2 regions of the Ornithinibacillus salinisoli genome follow, and region 1 is predicted to be linked to the other one. Evidence: riboswitches for the same ligand, from Rfam matches in the RefSeq annotation. Region 1 holds a riboswitch; the other holds the start of a gene.
What was found. Region 1 has a riboswitch for preQ1 ahead of queF (preQ(1) synthase). Riboswitches for the same ligand answer to the same signal wherever they lie in the genome.
Positions count from the first base shown of each region.

Region 1 (4,410 bases):
ATGCTGTTTCAATTTTAGACCCCGGTAGAATCAGTCTGTAGGCAAGTCTTTCTTGGATATGGTTTCCACAAATTATACAGTCATTAGTAGTAGGACTTGCTGTTTCTTGTAATGTTGTAATACCACCAAATGTTTTTTTAATTATACCTTCAACAATAAGTGGTTTTATATCACGGTGAACCGTCATTTCGGATACACCGAGTTCTTTACTTAGCTCGGAAATTTTCATGCTTTGATTACTTAAAATGAGATCTTTTATTCGATTTTGTCTTTCAACAGGTAGCATGCTTGCACCTCCGCACGTATTCCATCACTCTAACAATTTCCAACATATTCTAACATAAGCATATCAATTGATTATTCGTAAAGCAATGTCAGATATGTGACAGAAATGACAGTTACGTGAACATAATGAGATTGTTGTGGACGTCGACTAACAGTTGCTACAAACATCTGGTAATTCATTTGTAATTTTACTAGAGAACCTGTGAAATGTGATGTTCCTGTTCAGATAACAGTTGATAAAATACTGCTTCATTCTTATTCCAATGCTATGAATGATTTTGGACCTGGTTGGTAATCATGAATGGGCCTATTGGGATGAAAAAATTCAAGACGTATTGAAGTGGTTAACAATTACCAAAATAAAATAGCAATATAAAAATTTCCTTGATAGATTACCCTCTATTAAGGAGATTTTTTTCTAGTAAATCATCTAAATTACCCACCCCCAGGTACTATGACCCAAATACTCCCAATCCTTCATTATCTTTGAAGTCTAAGAATACATTTTTTGTGAAGTGAAAAAAACTTAGGAGGAAGAGGATGCAACTTAGAATAAAGCGGCTGCTAATCATTGGTTTCATAATGGTGATTTCGTTTAGTTTAAGTTATCCGGTTTCGGCAGGTTCAGATCTTACCGATGATATACCTACGCCAACGTTAGTAGGTGATTCGAATGACTATACAATCATGGGAAAGGTGGACAACGGAAATGATGAAACACCAGGAGAGTGGTATATTGGCGCAGTACCTGCTAATCCAGTTCCGAATTCCCCCGTAATTTTATTTGTCCCGGGACTAAATAACGTTGCACAGATTTTTTGGGAAGATAATGATATGTACCAAACAGCTGTAGATGCAGGATATCAAACTGCTTTTGTGCAATTGCATGATGCAGGTGGAGCATCGGCAGATATGTGGGATAATGGACAGTTGTTAGCAGAGAAAATTAGTGAGATTTCCGCTCATTTTGGAAAACCAGTTACGGTTGTAGCTTATAGTAAGGGTGGCGTGGATACGCAAACGGCACTAACCTACTATGGGGCTTGGCAATATGTAGACAATGTTATTACATTATCGAGTCCGCACCATGGATCGCAACTGGCTGATTTGGCGTATAGCTCTTGGGCTAGTTGGCTCGCTGATTTAATTGGAGCACAGGGTGATGGGACATATGCATTGCAGATGGCTAATATGGAGCATTTTCGTTCTCAAATTGATAACCAGTCGATGGCATATTACAACGATTACTACACGCTAGGTGGTACGAATTGGGGGTCAGTATTCTCTTCCACATGGTATGGCGGTGTGTATTTATCACAGTACGGATCTAATGATGGCGTTGTAACTACATCGAGTAGCAGGCTTCCTGGTGGGCAACAGCTAGCAATTGGTGATTGGAACCATACGACAATAAGAACCGGGGCAACTTTTCCGGTTTTCGAAAATTATGTAATGGGAAATCAACAACCTAGTACAACTTCCATGCCTAATGCAAGTGAAGATGTACATTCATCGGCAGCTACTCAATGGGTACATGGTGGTTCTTTGGTTGAAAGGGAGAACAACGAAGTAACTGTTTTTGTAGAAGATGGTGTGCAACGGATAGGGCTGCATGTTATGACTTCTGATGATTTATCTGAAATCAGATTAATAGACCCAAAAGGAAATCTGACTACACCGAAAATAGATGCTACTAAAAATAAAGACGGAGTATTTATAGGTTCAACCAGTTACTACCTAACTATCGATAAACCAATCGCCGGAAATTGGAAAGTCAAAATGACACCAAAAGAGGATGGTGCATACGTATTGTTGGCTGATTATACGGCCAATCCAATCGTTCTTCGGAATGAAAAATCAGATTCGAATGATCATCTTCAGGTAAACTATCATTTAGAAGTGGATCAATTACAAGTACAAGAGAAAACATTAAAAGCAACATATCGCATAACAGAATCGAGAAATCAGGAAAATAGAAAAACATACACGGTAAGTGGTGGTACGGATCTATCAAAAGTATTAGTGTTTGATCAAACGAACGAAGTTTATAATATAACGATAGATATAGAGGGTATAACAAAGGGAGGAGAAGCTTTTAAGCGAACAATAATTGATTCCGTTTATACAGATTAATAAAAAGCTGCTATGTAAGTGGTTGTGACCCACTAACATAGCAGCTTTTTACTTGGAATCTATTCATTTAGATATTTCATTGACAAGCTATTCATTCCCTTATATAATTAGTCGAGTGAAATGGATCAATTATATATCCGTTAACAAATAACGGAAGAGGTTCTTAGCTTCAACCCTCTATAAAAAACTAAGGACAGATGATGCGATTATAAACCATGTGCCTTAGGCCGTGGTTTTTTTGTTTTTGGTTCTTTTTGAATAGTTTGTTGCTACTTACTATAAACTGCGAAGTAACTTTTTCATGAGATTGCTAGGCGAAAAACTCCACTGTCCGTAGCGGTGTTAAGAGCTGTAGGCTACTTGGCAGTTTATAACAATTACCATAAGATTCATTACTTGGAAAAAGCAACACTCTATTAGAAATCAACCTTGTTAGGTAGTTCAAAAAGTCGGGTAAAAACTCATTTTTGAACAATCACAATTAATGAACGAAGGAGGAATACAAATGACTGGACGAAAAGATGAAGACTTAAAAGATGTGACACTTCTTGGGAGTCAAGGAACAGATTATGCTTTTGACTATACGCCAGAGGTGTTAGAAACATTTGATAATCAACACCCGAACCGAGATTACTTTGTGAAATTTAATTGCCCGGAATTTACGACATTGTGTCCAAAGACAAGACAACCAGATTTCGGAACGGTTTATATTAGCTATATTCCAAATGTGAAAATGGTGGAGAGTAAGTCATTAAAATTATATTTATTTAGCTTTCGTAATCATGGTGATTTTCATGAAGACAGCATGAACATTATTATGAATGATTTAATTGAGTTAATGGATCCTCGATATATTGAGGTATGGGGAAAATTCACACCACGTGGAGGAATCTCGATTGATCCATACTGTAATTATGGAAAGCCAGGGACAAAATATGAGCAAATGGCAGACCACCGGATGATGAATCATGATATGTACCCAGAAAAAATTGATAATCGCTAAGATCCTGAGGGTAAGAGCTTTGTTCCTTTTCTAAATCAAAGGGAGAATTTTACATGTTTATATATTTAAATGCGTTATTTGTAGGACTTTTATTAATATCTAATATTTTAGGAGTTAAATTATTTAGTGTTGGGGAGTTTATTTTACCTGCAGCAGTAATTGTTTATGTTGTTACCTATTTGATTACCGACGTTATTGGGGAATTATATGGGAAAGAAGCTGCAAGAAAAACAATTCAAGCAGGTTTTGTTACACAAGTAGTTGCACTAATTTTCCTATTTATAGCTATTCAACTTCCAGCTGCACCTGTTTTCGAATCTCAAGCGCAATTCGAAGAAATCTTAGGTGGTAGTTTTCGAGTGATTTTGGCTAGTTTACTTTCATATTTAGCTAGTCAAAACGTAGATGTTTCGATATTTCACCGGTTAAAAGCTAAGCATGGTGAAAGTAAACTGTGGTTACGCAATAATTTATCAACGATGACAAGCCAATTAATTGATACAACACTTTTTATTACCATTGCTTTCTGGGGAACCGTTCCTACAGGAGTACTTGTAGGTATGATCGTTACCCAGTATGTATTTAAATTAGGTATTGCATTAATTGACACACCAATCGCTTACTTGTTAGTAAAGATTGGGAAGAAGTATCAAAAAACAGAAGCTTACGTGTGATGATACTAGACATCCTTCAGTTGAAGGATGTCTTTTTTGTTGTCTAGTCGATAGATCAATCGTAGCAAGTTGTAAGTTGTACTGCCTAAACAAACATCAACATTCTTAGTGAGGATTGGCGTGTATTTTTGGAATATTGACAACTAATTAATCAGCATTTGCTATAATAGATATAGATAAAAAGGAGGTGATGGTATGAATTGGTCAATTTTTGAGAAGCGTATGCAACAACGGATGGAGCAAGAGCATATTCCTGGTGCTGCTGTTGCAGTTAGTAAGCATGGTAAGATTATATATGAACAAGGCTTCGGTGTA
Region 1 is NZ_JBHUMI010000017.1:12,237-16,646, forward strand. It holds gene ACFSTA_RS14090 (DeoR family transcriptional regulator) at 1-286, opposite strand, end outside; gene ACFSTA_RS14095 (esterase/lipase family protein) at 826-2,418, shown strand; PreQ1 riboswitch class I at 2,569-2,615, shown strand; gene queF (preQ(1) synthase) at 2,924-3,421, shown strand; gene ACFSTA_RS14105 (queuosine precursor transporter) at 3,475-4,095, shown strand; gene ACFSTA_RS14110 (serine hydrolase domain-containing protein) at 4,291-4,410, shown strand, end outside.

Region 2 (4,410 bases), on a different contig from region 1:
CGATTATTCCAGCGGCTTATGTGGGTCCGAATAATTTTAGTGATTTGTTTAAACGGATTAAACCAAAACTTATTTATGGCGAACCCATCTTCCTACGAGAAAATGAGTCAAAAAAAGAAGGTATGGAAACAATGATGAAACAAATTAATGAGGAGTTCGCAAGTTTACAAGAAAGATTGAAATCCATGTAATGAATAGATGGGGACTAAGGTGTTTAGTCAAAGAAAAATCTGAACTATGATTCGAAATTCTATTAGAATTCGAGTTAGTTTGGATTTTTCTTTTGGTGTTTTCGTACTTTGTTGCTAATCATACATAAACTGCGCCAAAAAGATGAGGCGCTAAAGTATAAAATGCCAAACGGTCGATCATAGCAGTGGTGAAGAGAAAATAACCAATGGTCACATAGCAGTTATTTCGCATTTTACATCAACTAAGAATTAAGACATTACCGTTGAATAAGTAACATTTTAATCTTCCTATCGTGTAATCGTTTGGCTTTAGAAAGAAAAGTTTTTTATAGGTGTTTAAGGTTCAGGTACAAGTTGAACGGTGACTTTCTCAGAAGAAGCTTCTTCATATGCATTAATCAAACCGAGCTCCTTAATGGAAGCTTTGCTTACTTTTTTTTGATTAAAAGCAACGGTAAACGCCTGATCAAACGGAAACTCGTGTACGGAAACCGTTTGATTATCGATCCATTCTACCCCCAATGTAGATTGATTGACTCCTTCTATACTGGAAGCTAATGGAATTCCGTGTTTGAAAAAATGGTGTTCCTTTTCTTTTGCGACACCTGGCTCGTTTAAGCATAGGAATAGGGAAAGATTATCTCCGAGCTGAAGAAGTCCATAATGAAAGCGGAACAAAAGCTTATCTATGTTGCCAAGGCTCTTTAATATCCGTTTTTGACGCTTTTTCTCTTCCGTTACAAATGATTGTGCCTCAACGGATGTATGATTTAGAAGGAATCTAGTATAATGCTCACTACAAAGCAGGGCTGCATACATGTCCTTTTTTTCAACCTCATTTATTCCGTGTGCATAAAGAATAATCTTTGGATAGGTAGGAAAATCAGAAAATGTATATGGTGCCTGTGTCTGATCATTCCAAAAGGGTTGCTTATCAAATTCCTTCCATCCATAATCGTGCATATAAATGGCTGTTTCTACGGATTTTCTATTGGCTTTCCCATGAAATAATGAATCTTTCCAGTGGGACATGATGTCCCCAGATGTGAGAGCGTGGTTATGCTGCTCAATCATAATAAATTCATTTTCTCGTTCTCTAACAATCATCCTAACACTCCTTATGTAAGTGAAAACATCACAATCTGCTAAGCACCTAAGTGCAGATCGTGATGTTAGGCTTAAAGGTATCCAGATTGTAACGTATAGTAAGACCTACTGAATGAAATTTCACTTTATATTAGTTTATCAAACTGAACACGTTTATTTAAAGCATACGCGATTGGGATTCCAATAGCTAATACCGTAAATTCGCCAGCGGCTGTAGTTAGCCACGTAAGTAAAAATGGAAAATTAAGTACCAAATTTAGTTCAAATGCAATAATGAACATATTAAATGTAAAGACGATTGTATTAGCAATTAGTAGCACTATGATATTCTTTACAAATTTGGATAGAAAAATAATAATTGCTAATGAAATAGCAGAATGTGCAACACCAAAGACGAGATCATACCAACCTAATGGTGAAAATAAATTATAGATAAACACACCTACAACGATCCCGAAGAAGTACTTTTTGTTAAAAACAATAAGGTGGTTAAATACTTCAGAAATGCGGAATTGGATATTTGTAAAACCAAAAGGAACAATAAGTGCAGACACAGCGATATATAACGCTGCAATTAATGCGTTAACAACCAACGTTTTATTTTTCATAGAAATCTCTCCTTAGTTTTTTTACGTGGGATGGTTTCGAACCACGTGCTACATATAAAAGCCATTTAAGTATATCTTTAAATGACTTTATACAAAAGCAAAACACATTAGAAAGTGTTCGACTTAAATATATGTGATCCCACCATTACTATGTCACTTTGTATTAGATTTTCTATTATTTACAAGCCTAGATATAGCTTTCCAAAATGAAACAATATTACTCCAAACACATTAGCATCACTTATTGACACGTGAAGTTAGTAAGTCTTATAATAATTACTATAAGTAAGTTAATTTAAAAAAGTAACTTTAGATAAAGGAGGCTATTTCATGGAAAAGAAATTTTTTCAAAAACCAACAACCTATGTTGGGGAGGTCAATATAAATGTGACTGATTTGGAAAGGTCACTTCATTTTTATAAAAATATATTGGGGTTTCGCGTATTGAAGCAATCGAGCCTTAGCGTAGTATTAACTGCAGATGGGAAAACACCAATCCTATCATTGGAGCAACCGCCAGAAGTTATATCAAGAGAAGCAAAAACAACTGGTTTATACCACTTTGCTATTTTATTACCAACGCGAGCAGACCTTTCATCTTTTTTAAAACATAGTATTCGATCCGGTGTGCCATTAGGTGCTTCGGACCACTATGTAAGTGAGGCTTTATATTTTAATGATCCTGATGGGAATGGCATTGAAGTATACCGTGATCGACCATCATCAGAATGGAATTGGACAGAAGGGCAGGTAGCTATGGCGACAGAGCCACTGGATGGAGATAATCTTCTTGCAGAAGGTGACAAAGAATGGAATGGAATGCCAGAGGATACTATATTAGGTCATATCCATTTGCATGTTGCAAATTTAGAGGAAACGGAAAAATTTTATGTCAATGGTTTAGGGTTTAAAATTGTAACGAAATATCCAGGTGCATTATTTGCTTCAACTGGAGACTATCATCATCACATCGGTTTAAATGTATGGAATGGAGTAGGAGCTAAACCACCAGTGAAAAATAGTGTTGGCCTTAATTGGTTTGAGCTTGTTTTTCCAAGTGAAGAGGCTGTGAAACAAACAGTCAGTAAATTAAACAGTATGGGTGTAACTGTTAAGCATGATAATGAAGTCGTGGATCCGGCAGGGAATGTCATTAGATTAGTTTGTTAAATTTCGTAGATTGTCAACTTGGGATTCTTGGTAATCTTTTTTATTATTCAAGTTTGCTTTATCACGTATTCTAATGGTATGAATGGTCATTTCGTAATACACTATAAATAGTAACTTACATGAGAAAAGGAAGGAATCTATGGCTTATCTACTATTGGTTGTTGGTTTTGCCTTGTTAATAAAAGGTGCGGATTATTTTGTAGATGGATCCTCCAACATTGCTCGGTTACTCCGTGTGCCATCTATACTTATTGGTTTAACCATTGTCTCCTTTGGAACAAGTTCGCCTGAAGCAACTGTCAGTATAATTGCAGCTATGGAAGGAACGGCAGAAGTCTCATTAGGGAACGTAGTTGGGAGTAATATTTTCAATCTGACCTTAGTTGTTGGGGTTGCTGCCATGCTATATCCATTGAAAGTGGAAAGCGAGACCATTCGGAAGGAAATCCCTTTTACACTATTAGCGAGTGTTGCATTACTAATTTTAATTAGTGATATTGTTTTGCAAGGACATGGGTCAAATCTCATTACACGTAGTGATGGTTTTCTTTTATTGTTGTTTTTAATAATTTTTATGTATTATGTTTTTGAAGTTGCAATGAAAAGTAGAAAAAATAAAGTAGATGGACCTATTTCAAGTGAAACAAAATGGGGAAGAAATGTATTTTTTACACTGCTCGGACTTACTGGAATTATCATAGGTGGAGACCTAGTGGTAGACAACGGAACGGAAATTGCTTACTCGTGGGGAATGAGTGAAACGCTAGTCGGATTAACTATAATAGCTGTTGGTACCTCGCTTCCTGAACTAGTCACTTCAATAGTTGCTGCTTTGAAAAAAGAAAGTGAGATTGCGCTTGGAAATATTGTAGGTAGTAATATATTTAATATTTTATTCGTATTAGGCATAACATCCGTTATTACTCCATTACCTGTGAATGGTAAAGTTTTTTTCGATATCAAAGCGATGATCGTCTTAACCGTATTATTATTAGTATTCTCCAGGACGAAATATAAGATTGGTAAGTCAGAGGGATTCATTCTTGTACTTGCGTATGCCGCTTATCTTCTTTATATCATTATAAGAAATTAATTAAAGAAACCCGTTCTGCTAGTGAGAACGGGTTTTGTTTATGAAAAATTTTGATACCATTTTTCAGCTGTTTCCACTTCACTATAGGTTAGCTGATGCCCCATATTCTCCCAATGCAGTACAACACTTGCTCCTGCCTTTTCTAGTAATGATTTGAGGTCTTCTGATTCCTGGGCTGGACAGATCGGATCATTTGAACCAGCTGCAATAAATACATTTTTTCCAGTAAGATTCGGTAATT
Region 2 is NZ_JBHUMI010000005.1:29,231-33,640, reverse strand. It holds gene ACFSTA_RS02650 (lysophospholipid acyltransferase family protein) at 1-191, shown strand, start outside; gene ACFSTA_RS02645 (DUF3891 family protein) at 528-1,298, opposite strand; gene ACFSTA_RS02640 (QueT transporter family protein) at 1,424-1,906, opposite strand; PreQ1 riboswitch class I at 1,913-1,957, opposite strand; gene ACFSTA_RS02635 (VOC family protein) at 2,237-3,076, shown strand; gene ACFSTA_RS02630 (calcium/sodium antiporter) at 3,216-4,169, shown strand; gene ACFSTA_RS02625 (alpha/beta hydrolase) at 4,208-4,410, opposite strand, start outside.
Region 2: linked by a shared signal. The riboswitch ahead of ACFSTA_RS02640 (QueT transporter family protein) and the one ahead of queF (preQ(1) synthase) in region 1 are both predicted to bind preQ1.